DNA from 3 places in the Shewanella sp. LZH-2 genome. Region 3 is predicted to be linked to each of the others. Evidence: predicted binding sites of a transcription regulator. Region 3 holds the regulator's gene; each other region holds the start of a gene.
The links. Region 3 encodes LexA, which represses DNA repair genes until DNA is damaged. Its sites were predicted from a motif close to TACTGTATNNNNATACAGTA; they were not measured.

Region 1: umuD (translesion error-prone DNA polymerase V autoproteolytic subunit) is a predicted target of LexA. The motif match lies at 5,649-5,668, and genes of this name have one in related genera.
Region 2: recG (ATP-dependent DNA helicase RecG) is a predicted target of LexA. The motif match lies at 2,184-2,203, and genes of this name have one in related genera.

Annotation. Positions count from the first base shown of each region.
Region 1 covers NZ_CP069350.1:2,394,622-2,402,845, reverse strand. Annotated here, with positions in the region: gene dapE (succinyl-diaminopimelate desuccinylase) at 1-243, opposite strand, end outside; gene JM642_RS10685 (ArsC family reductase) at 240-644, opposite strand; gene JM642_RS10680 (TonB-dependent receptor) at 829-3,498, opposite strand; gene umuC (translesion error-prone DNA polymerase V subunit UmuC) at 3,953-5,227, opposite strand; gene umuD (translesion error-prone DNA polymerase V autoproteolytic subunit) at 5,224-5,631, opposite strand; gene JM642_RS10665 (hypothetical protein) at 5,733-6,875, opposite strand; gene JM642_RS10660 (glucan 1,4-alpha-glucosidase) at 7,140-8,224, opposite strand, start outside.
Region 2 covers NZ_CP069350.1:377,935-386,158, reverse strand. Annotated here, with positions in the region: gene JM642_RS01890 (GGDEF domain-containing protein) at 1-792, opposite strand, end outside; gene JM642_RS01885 (ABC transporter substrate-binding protein) at 806-1,864, opposite strand; gene recG (ATP-dependent DNA helicase RecG) at 2,220-4,295, shown strand; gene JM642_RS01875 (DUF3014 domain-containing protein) at 4,471-5,364, shown strand; gene JM642_RS01870 (beta-ketoacyl synthase chain length factor) at 5,731-6,471, shown strand; gene JM642_RS01865 (lysophospholipid acyltransferase family protein) at 6,464-7,321, shown strand; gene JM642_RS01860 (phosphopantetheine-binding protein) at 7,299-7,553, shown strand; gene JM642_RS01855 (acyl carrier protein) at 7,563-7,811, shown strand; gene JM642_RS01850 (hypothetical protein) at 7,811-8,224, shown strand, end outside.
Region 3 covers NZ_CP069350.1:4,427,500-4,435,723, forward strand. Annotated here, with positions in the region: gene JM642_RS19410 (ribonuclease T2) at 19-1,188, shown strand; gene JM642_RS19415 (VOC family protein) at 1,422-2,204, opposite strand; gene mtr (tryptophan permease) at 2,337-3,593, opposite strand; gene plsB (glycerol-3-phosphate 1-O-acyltransferase PlsB) at 3,593-6,016, opposite strand; gene lexA (transcriptional repressor LexA) at 6,302-6,922, shown strand; gene JM642_RS19435 (SulA-like leucine-rich domain-containing protein) at 6,919-7,431, shown strand; gene coxB (cytochrome c oxidase subunit II) at 7,837-8,224, shown strand, end outside.

The DNA.
Region 1 (8,224 bases), 2.0 Mb from region 3:
TAAATCGCCCGCGGGCACTACATCGGTATGGCCGGCAAAACAAAATACGGGGCCTGCATTACCGCGACGCGCCCACATATTGGTGGTGTCTTCAAAGACCATGGGCTCAATATTAAAGCCAATGGCGGCAAGACGTTCGGCCATCAGGGTTTGGCAGCCTTCATCCAGCGGTGTGACCGAGGGACGGGCGATTAACTCTTTAGTCAGTTCGGTAACCGGCCCAGTTTTCGAAGCGTGCGTCATAGGGAAAACACCTTCTTATATTCAGTGTCGTTAAAGCCCACCAGAACTTGTTCACCCACGGTGAGCACAGGGCGCTTGATCAGCGTCGGATGAGTGAGCATCAGTTGAATGGCTTTGGCTTGGTCGATATCCGCTTTATCGGCATCACTCAAGGCGCGAAAACTGGTACTGCGTTTATTAAAGACGGTTTCCCATCCGGCAATTTGACACCAATGCTGAAGATCCTTTTCTGCTAATCCATCTTCCCTAAAGTCATGGAAGTTGACCGAAAGTTGATGGGTTTCAATCCATTTACGTGCTTTACGCACAGTATCGCAATTTTTAATACCAAAAAGGGTCAAGATGATGCTCCTATCGAGGGGCGCCGTTGGCACGCATTGATTTTGCTCGCATTGTGGCATTGTGCGCTGGATGCTACAAGGGGATATTGCCTAGGGCATGTTGAGAATAAGGTAAGATAGCCGCAAAGATTTGATAGGTGGTCGATGTAGGTAAAAGTGAAATATTTGATGTTAATTTGGGTATCAGTATGCAAATAAAAAGCCGAGCAAATATGCTCGGCTTTGTCTTTGGAAATGTTTTTAATTAAAAGTTCATTTCCAGAGCGAGGTAATACTCACGGCCTACTACGTTGTAGTAAGAACGTGGATAATGTGGCCACGATGACTGGGTTTGATCAATCTCAGGGCCCGCATCAAACAAGTTGTTGATGCCGGTTGAGATTTTTAGTGCATCGTTGACAAGATAACTTGCTGACCAGTTCACTTCAACATGGCTGTCTATCGTTACGCTGTAATCTGCGTCCAGACCATTTTCGACGAAGTAATCCATGCGATCGCCATTCATGCTGTCAGTGTATTTGAACAATAAGTTAGTCGCAAAATCGTTATAGCTCCAACCTAAGTTCAAGTTACCGCGGATTTTAGGCGCTGAACCTTCACCATCAATAAGATCTAATGCCTCTGAATCTGGGGTTAATTGCTCTTCCCATTTCAGTAAGTAGGTGCCTTCTAAGCGGGCGGTTAAATCACCTAAGTTGGCAGTTTCATAGCGATAACCGATAGAGAAGTCGATACCAGAGGTTTTTTGTGATGACATGTTAATCGCTTGGGTATTCACCTGAATTAACTTGCCATTCGCATCACGTATAATTTTGTCTGTAAATGCATCTGAATGATCCAGAATATATTGGGCGCTAGGATCATTCACTAGGTTATCGATTTCAACAATCCAGTAATCTAATGTCAGATTGAGATCGTTGTAATCCCATACCATACCAAGGTTATAGTTTTTACCTGTTTCAGCTTCTAACTCAGGGTTAGCACCAATGGTAATTGGCAAGGATTCGATCTTATCGCAAGCAGGACCAGGGCCAGAGGCTTCACAAGTAGGAGTATCAATCACAGTACTATAGGCTGACGTGGGTTCTCCAAATAAACGCTGCATATCTGGAGCACGGAAAGTCTCTGCATATAGACCACGTAGCAGTAAGCTGTCGATAGGACGGTATTCTACAGCCACTTGAGGACTGAATTGACCACCCACATCTGATTCGTCATCGTAATAGTCGTAACGGCCAGCTAAGGTCACTGTGAGGTTTTCAATCACAGGAACAGCCACTTCAGCGTAGCTAGCATATTGTTCACGTTCACCTTGAGCGCTGCTACCGCCTTTACCCATGACACCGCCGTTAGTGGTAAAGCTATCGGATTTGTCATAAAACCATTCTTTGCCATATTCGATACCAGCAGCATAAGCTACGGCGCCTGCTGGTAATTCAAAGACTTCGCCACTAATACCGGCGTTAAAGCTTGATAGGGTTGATTGACCTTTTTTACCACCTTGATAATCCAGCATGGCGGCATCTTCATTGGAAATAACATCCAATAGAGAATGACCATTGGTTCCTTCGGTCAAATAATCCCACATACTTTGGTAAGTTGGTGAGCCCGTTGTGGTGGATTCTACAGTTTGGCGGGCAATAGACCAAGATGTGTCATATTCGATGCCTTCAGTCAGATAACCTTTACCACCGATCAAGAACGAGAAGTTATTGGTTTCAAAATCGGAAGTACGTGGACCTAACTCTGACATACGACGAGTGTAGAAATATTCTCCGTCGGCTGCGCTGGCAAAATCACCGCCAAAGGCTGATGATTTTTTGAAGGTTTGTGAGAGGCCTTTTGACTTGTTGTAGATAGTGACATCATCGCCAACTACTTTATATTTAAAGTCATCACCGACAGTTGCTGACTCAATTTCGGTAAAAGTTGAGGCATGTGTATAGTCAATTCGAGAGTAGAGCTGATGGTCATCATTCAGTTCTTTGGTGAGGTTCACCATAGTTGAATAGCGTTTTTGTTCTGGAGAGAAATCCCGTTGTGGCGAGCGATCAAAACCGCAGCGACCATTGGACATCACTTGATAACCACGTGCCTCACATTCTGCAGCAGATAAGGTTTTAAACAGTTTATTATCGCTGGTGACAATGTTCGCACCATATGAGCTGTAAGCCGCATAAGGGTTGCCCGGAACGATATCTGTTCCCCATTCTGGGCGATCTGTTCCTTTTAAGGCTTGACGATCTTCGTATTCGGCGAAGAAAGTTAGGTTCGCTTTATCGCTGCTTACGCCCGTCATAAAGGAGAATTGGTTGTTTTGTAAGCCACCATCAACGGTATCGGAGAAGCGATATTTCAAGGTGCTTTGCTCAACATCTTTTTTCAAGATAATGTTGATAACGCCGCCCATGGCATCCGAACCGTAAATGGCTGATGCACCTGTGGTTAAGATCTCAATGCGTTCAATCGCTCCTAACGGAATGTTTGCGGTATCGACAAAACTATCTGTACCACCGGCCCCAAAAGGATATTTAGGTACGCGTTTACCATTGATGAGGGTGAGAACGCGTCCAGCGCCAACACCACGAAGATTTACAGCAGATGCAGCTGGGGTGAAACCATGCACTTCTTGCTGAGTCATGGAGCCGCCAGAGTTTTGCGATAGGTTACCTAAAACATCTTGGACTGAGTTAAACCCGCCTTTTTCAATGTCGGCTGCACTGACAACCACTACAGGTGAAGCATTCTCAAGATCGGTACGCTTAATACGTGAACCAGTTACTTCGATACGCTCAACTTTATCCTCGGCAACCGCGGTTTCATCAGCTGCGAAAACCAATGGTGATAAAGATGTTGATACTAAAGCAAGTAAACTAAAACGAACCGCACGTGCAACGGTTGTTTGCGTAATCATATTTTCATTCCCTTAACAATGCCGTGATGATCAGGAAGGGTTTCATCAAGGCTTATATTTTATGTGCAACTGCCCTCCATAGTCGGAAAACTATCATTAACAACTTTAATATCAACAGCTTAATTGTTTGTTTTATGTTAATCGTATGTTGCTAATGTAAACTTGCAGAAGCTAATTAAGGTTGGCTTGAAGTAATAAGATGCGGTGCTGCATGTGAAAAAGGCTAGATTGTATCGCAATGTAACGTAACATCATCTTTACAATGTCAATCTTTAGGCTGAATGTTTTGTTTAGGTCAGTTTTGAATAATGTGATCGCTATCAATTTAAGATTAAAGGTGTTAATAGCATGAATCTTATTAGATGTTGAAATATAGACCATTATTGACTGTGTTTTAGCGGATTTAACAAATGGAACAGCTCTAGCATATTATTTCGTTGTTCATGCTTATGGCTTATTTTATTATCGGAATATGTCTCCATTGGGTAGTGTAGCGGGGAGAGAGTTGACCACGCTTCATTCTCCAATCGGCATTCAGTCCTTGTCCTGCAAATTGAATACTTCCTTTACCACTGTGATTGATACCATCAAGCAGTTTCATCAATTCTTTACTTTTAGGTTGCGGTTTGGCCTCGTCAAACAAGCCTAATTGAAATACTCCCGGCGCATAAAAATCTCCTAGCATGACGCCAGCTTTAGCATAGGCGGGACCTGCACGCCAAAGCCGATGCAATAGTCGCTGCGCTAATTCGATAAAATCACGGGTATCGTCACTGGGATACACAAGATGACCAGTGAGTACTTGGCTATATTGGGGCTGATGTTGCGTAAAATAACTGCTGCGAATAAACACCGATAAGGTGCGGGCAAACTGCCCCTCCGCTCGCAATTTTTCGCAGGCCCTAAAGGTATAGTCGCTGATAGCCTGCTGCATCGCCTCAAAGGTGGTAATACGTGTGCCAAAGGAGCGCGAGCTGATTATTTGCTGCTTTGTCGCTACCACCTGCTGAATATCATCACAGGCAATACCGTTAAGCTCGTACACTGTTCGCTCAACCATGACGGAAAAATTGTCTCGGATAAGTTTAGGATGGGCATCTGCAAGCTGTAGAGCGGTATGGATGCCCATCAGTTTTAAACGTTGCGCAATTTTTCGGCCAATGCCCCAAACTTCATCAATGGGAGTGAGTGCCATTAACCGACGTTGGCGTTCTTTATCGCGTAAATCGACAACGCCTTGGGTGGCGGGATACTGTTTTGCGGCATAGTTAGCTAGCTTGGCTAAGGTTTTGCTCGGCCCAATTCCTACGCAGACACTGATCCCTATCCATTGCTGGATCCGTTGACGAATATCCATGGCTAACTGGTTAATATCTTGACATTTATCGAGCCGAGACAAATCCAAAAAAGCCTCATCGATTGAGTAGACTTCAACCCTAGGCACCATCTGCTCAAGTGTGGTCATGACGCGATTTGAAATATCAGCGTAAAGGGCATAGTTGGACGAAAATACCGCCACATTATGGGCGCGGATCATCTCCATCACTTGATAAACCGGCACGGCCATTTTTATGCCTAATTGCTTTGCTTCCGATGAACGCGCGACAACACAACCATCGTTATTTGACAGCACAACGATAGGTTTGCCCTGTAGATCGGGCCGAAACATACGCTCACAGGACGCATAAAAATTATTACAGTCTACGAGGGCGAATAAGTTGGCGGTCATTTGAGTTTTTTCACCACACAAGTCACGACACCGAACAGGTCTAACTCTGACTCGTGGCTGAGTGGAATTGCACTGTAGGCCGGGTTACATGGCAATAATTGCACCACAGGACGTAATTGCAATTGCTTTACCGTAAATTCCCCATTGATGGCCGCCACTACAATATCTCCATGGGTGGCTTGTAAGGCTCGGTCAACCACTAATATATCACCAGAGGAAATTCCGGCATCGACCATCGAATCGCCTTGAACTTTGACAAAAAAGGTTGCGGTGGGGTGTTTGATACAAAGCTCATTTAGATCAAGCGATTGCTCAATATAATCATTGGCGGGAGAAGGAAATCCCGCCGCCACCGATGTGCTAAAGAAAGGATATTGGATTTTTGATTGTTCAGGAGTAACCATGATCATATGCATCTATATACTGTACATATGCACAGTATAAGCTAACTTTAGCACATGTCGAAGGCGTTTATGTCATGTATTTGCTTAAGTAAACAATCACCCTATTGGAGTCTCGTGATCAAGCGTGCTCTTTGTGGCTCGAGCTCATCAAAATCTTGTTGATAACGGTCTAATGATGTAATGCCAGAGCAGAGTACAAATTTTCCAAGTGGGTTATATATAAATTGGCTCATGTCAGCGATTGACCAAGGAGTAGGGCAAGTCTGCGGAGGAGTCGTGCCATTTAAAATTTCCGCGTAACGATTCGCTGTGTCTTGATCTTTCATTAACGGTGTCAGCAACCATTGCGTCACGTTTGTGGTGATATCTTCATCATCAATTGTCTGCAATGCTTTGGCCATAGCTGTAAAGTAATACCATTCACCCATTTTTATTTTTTCAAATGTAGTCACCTCAGCAGGGAACGGCGTTTGCCAGCTAGTGGGGATGACGTTGCTTAATTGAGAGGGGTGCAGTTGGCCTAGTATCAATTCGCCAAATTTCATATTTGTTGTGATGCCGTTTTGACTAACGGTTTTTATCAGTAGCACATGGGTGTTAGCTGCTACGCGTTGCCAAAACAACATATCTTGATTAATCACATCGGCAACTTGCTGCGCAGACATGGTTTGAGCGTGAGCCAGTAAATCGATGAAGTAGAGTTTTTGTGCCGTGAGCAGATGTGAAAGTGACGGAGAAGACAAAAAGACATTAAATTGGCTGCCTTCTTGCCAGGTATCTAACTGAATTAATGTTTTATATCGCGTGATTAATTCGGCGTTTGTTGCGATGAGTTCGCCAAAAGACGTTTGTTCTGTCAGTACAGGGAGACAACTGGACAGAAAATCATCACGGTTAAGGCATTCGTTAAAAGGGGTTTGCGGTTTGTCTATACGCGTTGTGTTTAGCGTTGGGGAGCGCTCCAAAATGCCAAGCTGTTGTATGCTTTTAAGTCGAGAAATCCCCGCATCCATCGGTGAGGCGCCACTATTCACATCAAAGCCCAGTGCATAGAGATACGCATTCTGAGCTTGGTTGTCGGCTAACGCCTTATTACTCTTTTGAATTTCGTCTAGGTAGGTTTTGGCCTGCTCTGAAGCTGGGCTATCTTTTATGTTGATGGCGGCAAGGATCAGATAAAGACTCACTGGCACCAAGAATAACGTGAGCAAAATCCATTTGATTACGGTTTTTAAAGGCTTCATCAAAACTCCATTTATCGATAAATTAACAAAAGCCCAAATAGCTTAACATCTTAACGAACTTATGTAAGTCAATTTTTTATTGAAGTAACGGCAATAAAACAAGTATTCACATAAAAACAGAGAATGCTTTTACGGTGCGCAGAATGGATGATGTGGGGCAAATTAAAGGTATTAAGTCGGTGCTGAATGATATGCCGCTTGTGATCATAAAGCCCGCAAAACTGAGGTTTTGCGGGCTTTACTCACAGGTATCAGCCTTAAAAATTATTTCAACGCCTCTGGGACGATAGGGTAGTTATCCCATACTCGACCATCGCTCATTGAACGTACCAGCTTGATATATTCAGCGTGGGTCCAGGCGAGCGGGGTGGCGGAGTTAGTGCCTTGGCCGAGTTGATATTGGTAACGAGTGGCGTTACCCACACCGTCCCATGCTTGTTCGGGGAGCATTAGACCCGCGTTGGCGAAGGTTTCCATCCCTTGCACATAGGTATTGATAAGTTGCTGCTTGGTTTGCTGTGCGTGAGCACCGCTTAGCTCTCCCTTGGCGCTGGCAAGGGCCAATTCAAAATGCCCACGCTCGCCAGTAAAGAAGGGCCAGACGCGGCCGCGTTGGTTGTCGCTATTACTGCCCGATTCGGCGTAGTTTGCGCCAGTGAGGGTATCTTCACCGTAGCCATCGTTACCGTAACGTCTAAAGCCTGGAACGCTGCTGCCATCCTTTGCCATAAAGTTGTATTTGAGGCGTAAATTGTCCTCAAGCTCGGTATTATCCACCAGCGCTAGGCTTTGATTAATCAGCTTATCGGTGGCGCCACGCACGCCATAGCGCACCAGTTCTAAAAAGCCGCCATCGAGGATCTGACGTTGATCTAATCCCGCACGGCCATTATTGGCGGCGAGTTGCTCGGCGGTGTTTGGCTCACCGTTGGGGCTTAATCGCAGATAATAAGGCGCCTTAATACCTTGGCTATCCGTGAGCAAACCTTGGGTCGTCACTAAGTGTTTTTCAAGTTGTTGATTAAGCGTTTTAGCGGTCGCGAGATAACGTTGACTGGCATCGCTGTCGTTTACTGCCTTGGCAATATCACTCGCGGCCACTAAGCCTGCGATCACTGCGGCCGTGGTGGAGGGCGAATAACCTGCCTGTTCTTCCCAACGTTCTTGTTGGGTTTTTGGTGGCGTAATTTGGGTGTGATTCCAGTCAAGATTGACTTCGCCGCCGCTGACTAAAAAGTCCGCCGCAGCTTTTAACATCTCTTGATACCAATGGTTAAGTTCAGCTTGACTGAGTACGCCTGCCTGCCAGAGTTTCCAGCCGAGCATGATAGGCATCGCCGTTTGGTCGA
Region 2 (8,224 bases), 580 kb from region 3:
TGATATTTCAGCTAACAGTTGGCTAGCTTGGGACTGCCAATTGAGCGCTTGAGTCCGCTCATCAACTAAACGTGCTAACTGACTTTGCTGTTGCTGCAATGCACGCTTTTGGCGTTTATTAACCGCGAGATCGTTGCGAATTCTTTGATACATAGCCTGAAGCGATTGAGCAACATGACCAATTTCATCAGGATTTCTCACCACACTATCGGGTACGGTTAACTTAGGTAATGCATTCAGATTTATCTGGTTAGCAAACCGCTCCAATTCCGATAAACGATTGGTCACCAATAAACGCACCAGCGTAAGGATAAGATAAATCATCAGTAAGGTTTTAAGGCCATTGCCTAAGACAATAATGATCAATTGTTGCCATAATTCGTAATAGAGTTTGTCCGTATCCAGCCCGACAGTCAGCATACCAATCTGTTGTTCCTGATACATAATCGGGTAACGAAACAGGGTTTGTCGGTAATCCTTAGCGTGAATCGCCTTGCCCAACTGCATGGCTACGCCATCGATACTCTCTAAATTGACACTCGACACCATCGGCATCATGCCCAAGCCTGAAAGCAAATCAGATAACAGACCATGGTCCACATCCCAAAGTGACTTAGCAATAGTGGGTAAGATCGATTCGGAATATTCACGAATATCGGCAGTTGTATTATCAATGCTTTCTTGATAATTCCAGACTAACTGCACCAGCATGGTCAGGACAGCAAAAAATGAGCTCACCCCAATAATAGTGAGCGTCATTCTATGACTGATGGAATGATTACGATGCTTCATGAATACCTATTAATTACTGTTTTGATAACTTATCCACTATTTGTGTCTTAAAAATCCCAGCCCAATCCCTTGCAACTAACTTCTGATAAAAAGCTGAATCGGGATTAAGTACCCTAAAGAGTTCTATCTCCTCATAGGAGGAATAACGTTGGGTCTCTTGGTATTGTTTGAGCTGAATTAACCCTAAAGCACCCGCTAAAAAATGCCCACCTCCCAGAGCACTCACTTTACGTTCTTGGCAGAGCGACAAAATCTCAGGGGAAGTATTAATCGAACTGACCAGTACATCACGTCCAGGTTCAAGGCCCTTTTCGCGGAGTGCTTTTACCACTCCGATAGCCATTTTATCGTTCGCCGTCCAGATTAAGGTTAAATCCGGATAACGGCTGAGCAAGGTTAATGTTTGATCATAAGCAATATCTTCACGCCATTGACCATATACCGTTTGAGTAACAATAACATTGGGTTGCATAAAGAAATAATCATTAGCGCCTTGAGTTCTTAACACTGATGCGGGCGTAGATTTATCGCCCGAGATTAATAAAACCTTAGCCTTTTTATTTTCTAAACGACTTAGCAAATTTTTAGCGGTATCAGCACCAATAGCATAGTTATCTGGGATAATCGCTGGTAATAAATAAGTTTGCCAATGTGGATCTGCCAATAAGTGTTCTCGCTCGGCGACAGAAATATCATTTAAAATCAATTGAACATATATTGGATATTGATAAAGGATCTGCAACATTTTTATCGCAGACTGCTTCTCATTCACTAAAATAATATGAGTAGGAAGTGATGGGTGAGATTTTAATAACGTTTCTAATTGAGCAATCATTTTAAAGTGATTGCGATCTGAATGTATGATTTGCAAATTAATATCAAGCTTTGATGAAGCCACCTGCATTAATTTATCGACATCACCCCAAAAGCTATCCGTAACCGCGCCTGGATTAAAAAAAACCACATCCAATTTAGCCCACGCAGGCAAAGCAAAACACAGTATGCCTATCCATAAACAACGTAAACATAATAGATGCAAAGGCGAGTACTCCTCGACCGTGTTTCCCCGCATGTGATCCATCACAGAGGTCACTTTATTATTATCGATTCACAACCTTGTTACCGCATAATTACCAAAACAACTCAATGGCAACCAACACTTCGATTAAACCACAAAATAACAAAAAGTGTACTTTATAATAAAGAATATTAATTTTTGCTCCTGTTTTAGGCTCGAAATTATAGAATATTCATTTAATATTAATAAGATAACTCGACGTATAAGATAAGAGGCTATTTTTAATTCCAATATTGCTCATTCAGCCTCTTTACATAGCGCACTTAACCACAGTCTATCCCCCAAGATTGCCTTACGTTTATTCTCTGTTAGTATATGTATAAATTAACAGTGATTGAGTGCTAACGACTTGCAGCAATTGGATCTTGTTCCGATCACCGAACTCAAGGGCGTCGCCAAAAGAGTCGCGGAAAAACTCGCCAAACTCGGCATCACAACAGTACAAGATCTGCTGTTTCACTTGCCCCTGCGCTACGAAGACCGCACTCAAATCTATCCCATCGCCGCACTCATGCCCGGAAATTACGGCACCATTGAGGCCGAAATCCAGTCGACTCAAATCCTTCAAGGCCGTAAACGCATGCTCGTCTGCAATGTGCGTGACGATACTGGCAGCATGAGCCTACGCTTTTTTAACTTTTCAATGGCGCAGCGCAATGCGATGCAAAATGGATTAATGATCCGTGCCTATGGCGAAATTCGTCGCGGAAGTCATCAAGCGGAAATCGTGCACCCCGAATATAAAATCGTCTATCCGGGTGAGGATATTCACCTAAGCGATACACTTACGCCGATTTATCCCACCACCGAGGGCTTAAAACAGGCGAGTTGGATTAAGCTCACCGAACAGGCACTTGAATTATTAGAAGATGGCGGCTTGACCGAGTTATTACCCGCCCATTTGCAGCCAAACAACATGAGCCTAAAACAGGCGCTGCAAACCCTGCATCGCCCCCATGCGGGGATTTCACAATTTGATTTAGAGCTTGGTCAACACCCCGCGCAGCAGCGACTGGTGCAGGAAGAATTACTCGCCCACAACCTGAGCATGCTGCGCCTTAGACAACGCAGCAATCTCGACGCCGCCGTAACCATGCATGCCACGGGGCAATTACTAAAGCCTTTTCTCGCCTCACTGCCCTTTAAACCCACAGGCGCGCAGCAACGTGTCGTTGCCGAGATAGGTAAAGATTTAGCACAACCGCACCCCATGATGCGCTTAGTGCAAGGGGATGTCGGCTCAGGCAAAACCTTAGTCGCCGCCCTCGCCGCCCTTCAAGCGATTGAAAACGGCTATCAAGTCGCCATGATGGCGCCCACCGAATTACTCGCCGAGCAGCATGCAGCTAACTTTGCCGCGTGGTTTGAACCTCTTGGATTAAAAGTCGGTTGGCTTGCGGGTAAGCTTAAAGGTAAAGCTCGGGCGCAATCTTTAGCGGATATTGAATCTGGCGCGGCACAAATGGTGATCGGCACCCACGCCATTTTTCAGCAACAGGTTATCTTCCATAGGCTCGCCTTAATTATCATCGACGAGCAGCACCGATTTGGTGTCCACCAGCGGATGGGACTCAGGGAAAAAGGTATCAATCAAGGGTTTCATCCCCATCAGTTGATTATGACGGCAACCCCGATCCCACGGACGTTAGCCATGACGGCCTACGCCGATCTCGACACCTCGATTATCGATGAGTTACCCCCAGGGCGCACACCCGTCACCACAGTCGCCATACCCGATTCGCGCCGTAATGAAGTACTCGAGCGCGTCCGCAACAGCGTGATCACGGACAAGCGCCAAGCCTATTGGGTCTGTACCTTGATTGAAGAATCCGAAGTCCTCGAGTGCCAAGCCGCCGAAGATACTGCCGAAGAATTACGACTATCGCTGCCGGAGCTGACCATAGGTTTAGTCCACGGCAGGATGAAAGGTGCTGAAAAGCAACAAATTATGGCGGACTTTAAAGCGGGAACCATCAACTTATTGGTGGCAACAACGGTAATTGAGGTCGGCGTCGATGTCCCTAACTCTAGCCTGATGATAATCGAAAACCCCGAACGATTGGGACTTGCACAGTTGCATCAACTGCGAGGACGAGTAGGGCGCGGTGCCGTAGCCAGTCATTGTGTGTTACTCTACAAGGCGCCACTGAGTCAAACCGCAAGTCAGCGGTTGAATGTCCTGCGGCAGAGTAATGATGGTTTTGTTATCGCACAGAAAGACTTAGAGATACGTGGTCCCGGTGAAGTGTTAGGCACTAAACAGACTGGCCTAGCCGAACTAAAGATAGCTGATTTAGTTAGAGATCAAGCGCTTATACCGCATATCCAAAAGCTTGCGAATCATGTGATGTCGCAAGCACCCGATGCGGTTGATGCCATTATTCATCGTTGGCTTGGGCATAGGCAACAATATGTTCAAGCGTAAACCTTAAGCTAACCCCTTCAAGGTAAAATAAATTCAACCTGTTCAGCTAACCGCTATGGACAAGCGCGTGTAAACTTGCAAAATGAACTTGCAACCTAAAAGGCGGCACTTGCACTTTAATGTTAGCTGCATGATATTCACCACATTACCTTGACACTGAAGCGAAGGATGTAAAATGCAAGTTAATCAAGATGATAGAATTACACCTCAAGAGACCTCGTCTAGCAGTAATCGCTTTGCATTGATTGCGATTGTGCTCGTCATCCTGCTCTCTGCGGCAGGTTATTACTACTATAGTAAAGATGACTCACCCAAACTCATTCCTAATGCACCGATAGTACTACCAGAGCCACCATCGTCAGAACCACTTACTCTGGAAACAAACCCGGAGCCTGAAACCACTCCAGTGGAAAACGTAACACCACAAACGACCACGACGGAAACTGACTCAACCACCACCGTTGAGCCTCAAGCGCCCGTAGAAACGGTGCCAAACTTGCCTGAGAGTGATGCTTTTGTGCATCAAAAAGCACTGGCACTTATCAGTAATAATGTCGTAGGTTCATCCTTAGTCACACAAGATTTGATCCGTCAGTTTGTAGTCTTCGTGGATAACTTGGCGCAGGGCGAATTGACCCGCAAAGTCAGCCCAATTAAGGGCCCTGAAAAACTCTTTACCGTGGCGGAAATCACTAACAAAGTGTATTTAAATCCAGAGAGTTACCACAGATACGATGCCTACGCGACCGTCATTGCCAATATGGATGAGCAAAGCTTAATGCACACCTACAAGCAACTCACTCCGCTATTTGATGAAGCCTTCGCTGAACTGGGTTATAGCAATGCCAAATTCAATGACAGAATGCTACAAGCAATTAAGGTAATGCTCGCAGCGCCAATTATTGAAGAGCCCATTGAGCTGAGTTCAATTAGCGTCAACTATCGCTTCGTTGATCCCAATTTGGAAGCCTTACCCAGTGCCCAAAAACTGCTTGTTCGTATGGGACCAGAGAACACTCGTAAAGTGAAAACTGCACTGCGTAAAATGGAAAGCCAACTCGCACAATAGATTGATATTCAATCAATAGTGGCATTATTAATAATAAACAGGCGCCTCGAGCGTCTGTTTACTATTGATATCAGAGCCTGTTCAACTGAGGTTAAGCCACTTAGTCTACACTCCCTGTCTTTATCCCGTTCTGAAAACTATGTTAGCCAACAGTGACAAAGCGAAATTTCATTGCATTTTATTAACCTTGCATATGCAAATGACTTCATTAAAACTAAGGACTTAGTGTAGAATGTGCCGTTCAATAAATGGGGGAATTGTGTTCGTTCATCCAACGAGCAAACAGCGATAAGCCAGTCAATTCATTAATGTTTTCGCTTAGTTAGGGATAACTAAGACAGCTTTAAATAGTGTCGAGGCAAAGTAGTGCAACTCAGATTCAGCATCCTCTCTTGGGGGGCGTGGGCTCCAAACTATCAGCAGCATGATGACTGGCAAACTTGGTGCAAGCACTCGGCTGAAACGACCAAAGAGGCTTCACCCACTGACAGCATATCTCCGGCACTTCCCCAAGTGCCAGCCATGCAGCGTAGACGCTTTAGCCGTTTAACAAAAATGATGCTGGATGTCAGTTTTCAATGTGATACGCCACCAAACTGCCGTTCGATATTTGCTTCCCGCCACGGCGAACTGCATCGCACTATTGGCTTACTCGAAGATATTATCGCTAAGCAACCGCTTTCTCCCTTGGGTTTTAGTCAATCCGTGCATAACACTGGCAGTGGTATTTTTGGCATTTTACACAATAACACCGCTCCTTCGACCTCAATTGCCGCAGGCACTGAAACCCTTTCCCAAGCCATGGTGGAAGCTTTCGCCCAGCTACATCAATCAGCAGAGCCGTTATTACTGATCTTTGGCGATGATCCTGTGCCGCCGGTATACGATGAGTTTACCCAAGAGTATGAACTCCCCTTAGCCTTAGGTTTTACCCTCGCGCCCGCTTGTCATCGCTCGTCCGTAAAGCTCACGCTAAGCCAACTGACTCAAGCACAGCAACAAGTTACTCCTGCGCTGTCCTACGGCATGTTGATCCATGCTCTAGCGACCTCACAAAACATTGCTGGCTGTTTATCCCATTGGCACTGGAGCGTAGAACATGGCTAATCCCGCTCCACAGGGTGCACAGTTCAATGTCGCTTATACGCTGCCCGAAAAACGCCGCACGGGAATCAACTATATTCCCCGTTGGCTCGGTGGCGTCAGTTGCTATATTGCCTTTGGTTTAGGTGGACTGTTAAGTTCGCTCACTATATTGCCGTTACTGCGTTTTTGGCCCGGCACACCTGAGGCGAGGATTATCCGCGTGCAAAAAGCCGTGCACACTATGTTTAAAGGCTTTGTCGCTATGTTGACGTGGGCTGGGGTGATCAACGTTAGCACCCACAATGCCGAGCAGTTACATAGCGCCAAAGGGGTGATCGTCATAGCCAATCACCCGAGTCTCGTCGATGTGGTGGTGTTGATCAGTCTCATGCCCAATGCGGGTTGTATCGTTAAACAAGGCCTTTGGCGTAATCCGTTTTTACGTGGTGTGGTTTCCTGCGCAGGTTATATCCCGAATCGCGGCGCAGAGTTGATGCTCGAAGATTGCAGCGAAGTGCTCGCCAGAGGCACTAATTTAATTATCTTCCCTGAAGGTACGCGCACAGTATTTGGCTCAATAATCAATGAGTTTGCCCGGGGCGCCGCCAATATTGCCATTCGTACCCAAGCCGATATTTTACCTGTGGTTTTGCGCACCAATGTACGAGGTTTGACAAAGGAACAGCCTTGGTATGAGATCCCAAGGCAAACCATGGGAATGGCCGTCGAAATCGGCAATCCAATTCCTCACCAAGCCTATCAAGCCCCTTTGGGTGAGCATGCGAAAATGGCCCGACAATTAACTCGGGACCTTGAACAATATTATCAACAACAACTCGAAAATAATTATGACTTTACACAACGAAATTAAACAGTTAATTATCGACTGCCTCGACCTAGAAGATGTCAGTATTGATGATATTGAAACCGATGCCCCCCTATTTGGTGACGGACTCGGACTCGATTCTATCGACGCCCTCGAGTTAGGGTTAGCCATCAAGAAAAAGTTTGATGTCAAAATCGAAGCCAACTCGGATAGCACTAAAGCACATTTTTACAGTGTGGCCAGCCTTGCTAAATTTATCGAATCACAGCGCCCATAGGAGAGGAAGATGCAAAACCGTGAACAAATCCTCGCTATGCTGACCACGATTTTAGTGGATGAGTTTGAAATCGATGCCGATGCGATTACCCCTGACGCCAATCTTTACGAAGAGTTAGATCTGGACAGTATTGATGCCGTCGATCTGGTGATTAAGCTGCAACAACTGACAGGCAAAAAAATTCAACCCGATGAATTTAAATCAGTTCGTACCGTCAATGATGTGGTCAACGCCATTGAAGGCCTAGTAAAAGACTAATGCGCGTCCTGCTACAGGTGCTCACCGCACTCGCGCTGATCGCCTACCCAGTTGCCGTGTATTTGGGGCTAAACTATCTACCCACAGGCACAATCGCCCTAGTGCTTTGCCTGTTGTTAGTAGTGCGTTTAATGCTGCAAAAGCAAAGAGTTAAGACATTAGCCTTGCCTTTGCTTGTGGGGATCGCGCTCACTGCTGGCAGTTTTGCGGCAAAACGTAGTGACTGGCTGTTGTATTACCCGGTGGTGATTAATCTCACCATGTTAGCCCTGTTTAGCTACTCGCTATACCAAGGCCCAAGCATGATAGAGCGGCTCGCGCGGTTAAAAGAACCCGACTTGCCGGATGAAGCCATAGGCTACCTTAAAAAAGTCACCCTACTTTGGTGCGGCTTATTTATCCTTAATGGCTCA
Region 3 (8,224 bases):
TAGAAAGGATGCCATCACATGACTAAGCCATCTTGTTTAATCATCAGCCAAATATGGCCACAAAGACTTTTCCTTAAAAAAAGATTACATGTTTTACTCGCTTCGTTCAGTTTATGCTCTGCACTAATCATGTCAGCAGCACCCGCATATGCCGCCCCCGCCACAGGGGAATTTGTGGCCAATAAACGCTGTGAGTTGTTTCAGTCTAAAAATAAACAAACCAATCCCGATGATTGGCAGAGCAATATCGGGGAGCGTTATCCCGTTACGGAGATTTTAGGAAACAGCGTCAATCCTGACTGGATTCGCGTCCGCACCAATGCCATCAGTTCACCGTTACGCTGGATTAAAGGTGATTGTGGACAATACAATACCAATGTAGCAGCGGCAGAGACTTATCAGCCAAACTCAACCAAAGAGCCTGCGCAAACCACTACAGCCTCTGATATCAAAGCCATCAATCGTGAAAGCCTAAAAGAACGAGGTACGCCAGAGAAACGCCAAGGCCATGTGTGTCAAATCGAGGATAACTACGACTCCCATGTGCTCGCCTTAAGTTGGCAAAGCACCTTTTGTGAACTCTATGGCGGTCGTAAAGCCGAATGCCGCGCCTTAAGCCAAACCAGTGATGCGCCTCAATGGCAACACTTTAGCCTGCATGGCCTCTGGCCTAATCGCCAGCAATGTGGCACTCGTTACGGCTTTTGCAGCAGCGTAAAACAACAACCGAGTGACTTTTGCGATTATCCTGAAGTACCACTCAATGCCTCTGTGCAAAAGAATCTGGAAGAAGTGATGCCTAGTGCTCGCTACGGCACCTGTTTAGAACGCCATGAATGGTGGAAGCACGGTACCTGTCGTAATCAAGACCCCAATGACTATTTTTTACTGGCGACTCAGCTGACGCAGGAAGTCAATGCCTCGACATGGGTACAACAATTTATCCATGAAAGAATTGGTAAAAAAGTCACACAACAAGAGTTGAATCAAAGCTTTGATACTAGCTTCGGTAAAGGTGCACACACTAAGATCACGCTTGATTGCGCCAAGGGACTCTTAAGCGAAATCCGGATTAATCTTCCACAAGAGATCAAGCTATCAGACTCAATTCCGAGCCTACTTGCTAAAGCACCGAAGGCGAAAAAGACTAACTGCCCAGACCCACTCTCTATCGACAAACCAAACTAACTTAACCTGAACTTGGGGTAACGAGTGTCGAAAAAATCTAAATTTAACAAACCAAAACAATACCATAAGATATTGTTTTTAAAAAACAATTTTTTCTGACTGAATGCGCAGATTTTTGTGCATATCAAGGCGCTCTGTCGTATGCCATAGCGAGCTATGGTTAGACAGAGCAACACAGAGAGGCCCAAAAGATGCCTATTCAGCGGCGCTACTTATCCCTAGCCCAGGTTAACTTATTGGTTTTCATTTTGGGATAGGTGTATTACCGCGAAAGTAGCACCTTGGGCGTCAGCAATCACCGCAAAACGTCCCACATCAGGGATATCGCTTGGCGGCACGCATAGCTGTGCGCCCAGCCCCTGCGCCTTAGCGGCAAAAGCATCACAATCCGCCACCACAAAATAAGGCATCCAATGGGCGGGGATCTCGCCCCATTCCGGCATCATTTTCATCATGCCCCCCATAGACTGGCCGTCAATTTGCCACTCGGTGTAATCGATGCCGGGCACATGACTGGGGAGCGCGGTCCAAGGAAACACTTGAGTGTAAAAACTGGCTTCGGCGCTAGGTTCACGGCAAGCCAGCTCCACCCAACACAGGGTATTTTCTTCACCTTGGCGACGTGAGCCCGAGTGGTTTTTCGCTTGCCACAGGGCAAAGCGTGCTCCTTCGGGATCGCTCACCTGCGCCATCACGCCCGCATCACCCACCACATGCGGCCCCATGTGCAATTGCCCACCCGCAGCCAGGATGGCGGCAACCGTAGCTTCGATATCCTTAACCGCAAAATAGATCCGCCAATGGCTAGGGATCTGTGGTTCCGACTCAGGGATTTGATACATAGCCCCTAAATCGTCCCCCTCCAGATTGAACAGCGAGAAATGACCATTAGGAATTGCCATTTCCACCGCATTCCAACCAAACAGCGCATGGTAAAACCCCTCTGCACCCTGCCAGTCATGGCTCGCCAATTCAACCCAACAGGCCTGTCCCTGTGCGTACTGAGTAATCCTCATTGCAGACTCCAATCAAACAGATAATGTGTTCGAGTTAAGCTGGAGTTTATGCAACTGTCCAGTTTTGGCGGTAAAAAGATGAATACAAAGAAAAAGCCCTCAATTTGAGGGCTTGATTTGCGAGCGAAATACTTAGGAGAACTGCGGTAATAAATTCGCCATCGCGAGTAGATGACAAGCACCCGTCACGACACCAAACAACACCACAAGGATAATTAACGGCGTGCCACCAAAGACCCTAAAACCTTGATGGTTAGGGAAGAGTTGTCTCGACTTGTAGGCCATCAGCGCTGGCACGATAACAGCCCACACGGTTGCCGCTAAGGCTGCAAATCCAATGGCAATTAAAAAGCCATCGGGAAACAGCAAACCAAATATGGTGGGCGGCACAAAGGTGACAATCGCCGTTTTCATCCGGCCAGAGCGCGTATCGTCGAATCCGAATAAATCGGCCAAATAATCGAATAAACCTAAGGTCACACCGAGGAAAGAAGACGCCACAGCTAAATTAGCAAATAGGGTTAACATGCTGTTTAACCAGCTGCTTTCCATTACTTTCGACAAGGCGCCGACTAACACACCCATATTGCCACCCTGGGCAATAATCTCACTAAACTGGCTGCGGGGAATATTGCCCATAGTGGCGACTAACCAGCAGGCATAAATGATCAGCGCGATAAAAGTCCCGACAAAAATGGCTTTGAAAATGGTCGATGAATCTTTGCCATAATACTTCACCAAACTCGGCACATTTCCATGGTAACCAAAACTGGCTAGACCAAATGGCAAGGCCGCCCACAGATAAGGCATAAAGCTTTGCTTTCCATCCGGTTCGAGCAACTTAGTCACATCGATTTCGATCAGCAAATTACCAATCGCGAGGAAGAAAGTGATGATCATCCCGCCGAGCATAATGGTCGTAATACGATCCACCGCCTTGGTACTGATCAACACGATACAGGCGAGCACGACAGCAAATACTAATCCGGCGACACTTTGAGGCAGCTCAATCCCCATACCTTGGAGGCTATGGTTAACAATCGAGCCACCGCCACTGATGTAGGCGTAGGTTAAGATGTAGAGCACGAAGGCAATGGACACCCCATTCACGATGCGCCAAAACTGGCCTAAAGTTTCCTTGGTCAGGGTATCGAAACTCGCTCCCGGCTCGAAATGCAGGTTGGTTTCGAGCAGTAACAGTCCCGACATCAACATGCAAAACCAAATACCGAGTAACATCAGTACCGAGTAACCAAACCACATGCCAGCGCCCACGACAGGCAAAGAAAACATCCCCGCCCCTACTGTGGTACCGGCAATAATCATGGCACCACCGAGCAAAGACTTGCCCACCGGCTTATTCTTCGCCGCATTCATATGGTTAGCCATTAAGCGATATGCTCCGCGGTCACGCTGGCGACAATCGTCTGCCTTACAGAGGCTCTGAGTAAGCTATTAGCTTGATCGCGAATGCGCTCAACATCAGATTTATCTTCCTTACCAGAAAAATAACCTAACTCTTTTAGCTTAACACTCAAGGTGTTATAGAGTTTCTTATCGTAAAATTCTGGTGCGGTAATGCCATGCAGCGCCCCTAAACGTTGGGCAAGCAGATGGCTTTCAGACTCGAGATCCGAACGCTCCATCTTAGGTCTATGGGCCAGCAGATTGAAGATAATGGCATAGCGTTGCAAGGTCTCACTAACGCTGCCAGCCAACAATAACATTTGGCTGGTGTGCTCGGTCACAACCGACAACATATCGCTTTCCTGCACTAGACCTTGCTCAATAAACAGCTCAAGCACTTGATTCACATAGCTTGGGAGATCTTTGATCCCCATAAACAATTCCGCCTTCAATAACGGATAAAAGTCGTTCACTATCCCAAGGATTTGCGCTCTTGAAATCTGTTTATTATTGATTAAACAGCTGGCAATTAATGACGGAATAATAAACAAGTGAATGATATTATTGCGATAGTATGTCATTGACGTCGCTTGTTTTTCATCAATTGACACTATCTCACCCAAAGGATCGGCATTGATGGAGAACTTGTTCAGCTCTAATCCTTGTTGTACTAAATGCTTGCCATCACCTTCGGCAACCGACGTAAACGACGTGTAAGGCACACGCTTAAGCAAGGTCAGGTATAAATCTAACTGACGCTCGAGCAAACAACGCTCTAAGGCATTTTGCTCTGACGCCAACAACACTAAACTGGTCAAGGTAATAGAGCTGGCGGCAGCGGCGTCGTTAATCCGCGTCATCACCCGATTTGCTAACACGTTCACCGCTGGAGTTAACCAAGTCGGTTTTTGCTCAGGATCATCAGCCACTTCACTGCGCCAGTTTGGTGCCGTTTCATTCAAGAAATTTTGCAATGTAATCGGCTCACCAAAGTTGACATAACCTTGGCCAAAATTACCTAATTTACGAATAGCACCAAAGACTTGCCATACAGATTCTTTCTGTTTTTTCTTACCGCTTAGCTCTTTGTGATAGGTCGCCACTTCCATCACGTGATCGTAGCCTAAATACACAGGCACTAAGGTGACTGGGCGTTCGATACCACGCAGCACACTGTTGATCGTCATAGCGATCATGCCCGTTTTAGGCGCCAATAGACGACCGGTACGAGAACGGCCACCTTCAGAGAAATACTCAACCGAATATCCCTTAGCAAACAGCTGATCGAGGTACTCACGGAACACGGCCGTATAGAGTTTGTTGCCGTTAAAACTACGGCGAATAAAGAAAGCCCCGCCACGGCGGAACAGCGGCCCCGCAGGCCAGAAGTTTAGGTTGATACCCGCAGCAATATGCGGCGGCACCATACCTTGGTAATACAGAATGTAAGATAACAGCAGGTAATCCATATGGCTGCGATGGCAGGGCACATACACAATCTCATGACCATCGTGGTGTAACTGCCGAATATGCTCGGCACCTTTGATGTTAATACCGCTGTAGAGCTTGTTCCATAACCACGTTAAAAAGCGCTCAGCAATACGTACGAGACTATCGGAATAATTTGCTGCAATTTCATCAAGATATTCAATTGCCGTTTCACGCGCTTGGGTTTCAGAAATCTTCTTGCTCGCGGCTTCTTCCTGAATCGCCTTGCGTAAGGATTCAGATTTCAGCAAGGAATGGAATAACGCCTGACGATTAGGCAACACAGGCCCCGTCATCACCTTACGTTGGCGGCGAAAATGCACTCTCGCTACTCGAGCCAATTTATGGGCAATGCCCATATCGGTACCATGTTCGTCGGCCATGTAACGCAGCGATACCGCATTAGAAAATTGCACAAAGTTGTGACGGCCCAAAAATAGGATCATCAAGCACTTACGTAACCAAGTAGGGTTCTCGCGCTCAAGCACTGCCGCCTTCATGGTGTCGTCTTCTTTACCCGGAGTACGACCCCAATACAGACTCACAGGCACCAGCTGGATATCTAACTCTGGCTTTTCCTTATGGACGGCCAACAAACGCATAAAACATTCGAGGAATGGCTCATTGCTGGCGCGTTCACCAAATAAGGGCTTACGACCTTCAAGGCATACCACCCGTGGCGCCACAACGCCATTCACCACCAGCGGCTCGTAAGGGCTTGGCAAACCAAGTTTCGTGGTGATCTCGCTTAACGCAGCAATATCACTCAGGGATTCTGTTTTCATTACATAAGCAAGCGGTCTGGAGGCATCCAGATTCAGATCGGCAAAGGGATCCTGTGGCACAACAATAGTGTGCACTAAGTGCTTTTGGATCCAACGTAATGATTTCAACCAAAGAGAGTCTTGTTTAGGCATTATTCTTATGCAATGTAAGTACGTTCATTAGCCCCATAGAATACCAGATTCTAGAGAATATACCCAAACAACCTAAAGATGCAGGATTCAGCAGCTGATTTTAATGACTTAGTAACGCACTTTAGGCAACGCCATTTATTGCTGCCGTGCAAATGGCATTCACCCCATAGATGACGATTACGGTTATTTGCAGATCTAGCTGACCAAGTTAAAAGTGGTTAATACTTGCACTACAAATAATACTGTATATACTAACAGTAACTGTATAGAAAAACAGGAAAGACCATGAGACCGTTGACGCCACGCCAAGCCGAAATTTTAGAGCTGATTAAACGTAATATTGCCGAGACTGGCATGCCACCCACTCGGGCCGAAATTGCCACCCGTTTGGGTTTTAAAAGTGCAAATGCCGCAGAAGAACACCTTAAGGCATTGGCGAAAAAAGGCTGCATCGAGATCATGCCTGGTACTTCCCGCGGGATCCGTCTCCCTGTAGAGGAAGAAGATAACCGCGAAACAGGCTTGCCACTGATTGGCCAAGTGGCAGCGGGTGAACCTATTCTCGCCCAAGAGCATGTCGAACAGTATTACCAAGTCGACCCCAGCATGTTCCACCCTGCTGCCGATTTCCTGCTGCGCGTAAAAGGCGACAGTATGAAGAATATCGGCATCCTTGAGGGTGACCTGCTTGCCGTTCATAAAGTACAACAAGCGCGCAATGGACAAGTTGTTGTTGCTCGCGTTGATGATGATGTAACCGTAAAACGCTTTGAAAAAAAAGGTAATTTAGTCTACCTACATGCCGAGAATGAAGACTATTCACCGATTAAAGTCGATTTGAGTTTCCAAAGTCTAACAATTGAAGGGCTCGCCGTAGGGGTGATCCGCAACGGAGATTGGCTATGAACAAACTATTAGGTAATGCCCCGCGTCACCCCGGTTTATGGCTCGATACGGTTCGAGATACAGAGACCGACTGGCAGCATACATCAATAGTCACTATGCCAACTCAGAGCCAAGGGCGCCAAGAGCTGACACAGCTGAGCAAACAACTTGCCCAACTGAGCCAACAGGGAAGATGGATAGTGCTCATCAACCCACCTAGTATTGGCTACAAGCAGCTATTAGCAAACGCAGGTGTGCGTATGGATCGCGTACTATTGGTTCACGCAAAAGATGAGGTCGAAACCCTTTGGGCGATGGAAAAAGCCTTAACCAGTGGCACATCTAGCGCAGTGATTACTTGGATTAACGCCCTAGATACTCGCGATAATCGTCGCCTACAAATTGTAGCAAAGAGCGCACGTGCAATGGGTATCGTGCTTGAAGGTTCAACGAATGACCAACCTTCTAGCACCAATCTCACACAATCGGCTAAATTTACTCAACCCGCATTTTTCAGCTCTGTTCATTAAAAATTTTTCACACCGTATTTAGCCTTGAAAGCCGCCTCACCTGTGAATGTGAGGCTTTTTTTTGGCAATTTTTCAGACAATTAGAAAAAGAAGTGATCTTGATCAATTTTTAAACAGCAAGTATGTTTGATTTAGGCGCACATGATATATCGCCTGTTTAGGCAGAAATATCGCGTTATTTTCGAATATCGCTCGCCCACAAAAATTGAGAATAATGGGTTTATTCAGCAGTATGTGCCAGTGTGGCTAATACCAGCAGTAACAATACTTGATCATAAGTAAGCCGCCAACGCACGTTGAAGTCAGAAACACTTTTTTGGGAACTGAAGAGTTTGCATAGAGTTGAGACTTACTGTGTTGCTCTTCTTTGTAGTTGCTATTTGCAATTAGCAGAGGAGAAGTCTTGTGAAGCAATGGTTGTATTGTTTACTCGTGGTGCTATTCGCCCCACCGTTGGCCGCAGCAGACATGCGGTTCAATATGACGCCTGGCGTAACAGAAATCAGTGGCAAGGTATACCACCTGCACATGACGATTCTGTATATCTGCTGCGCGATAGGCTTAGTGGTTTTTGGCGTGATGATTTATGCCATGATCAACCACAGAAAATCCAAGGGCGCGGTCGCGTCACACTTCCATGAGAGTACAAAAGTTGAGATCGCTTGGACGATAATTCCCTTTATCATTCTGATCTTAATGGCGATTCCGGCAACTAAAACTCTGATTGCCATGGAAGACCCCAGCAATGCCGATCTCACGGTAAAAGTCACAGGATCGCAATGGAAGTGGCATT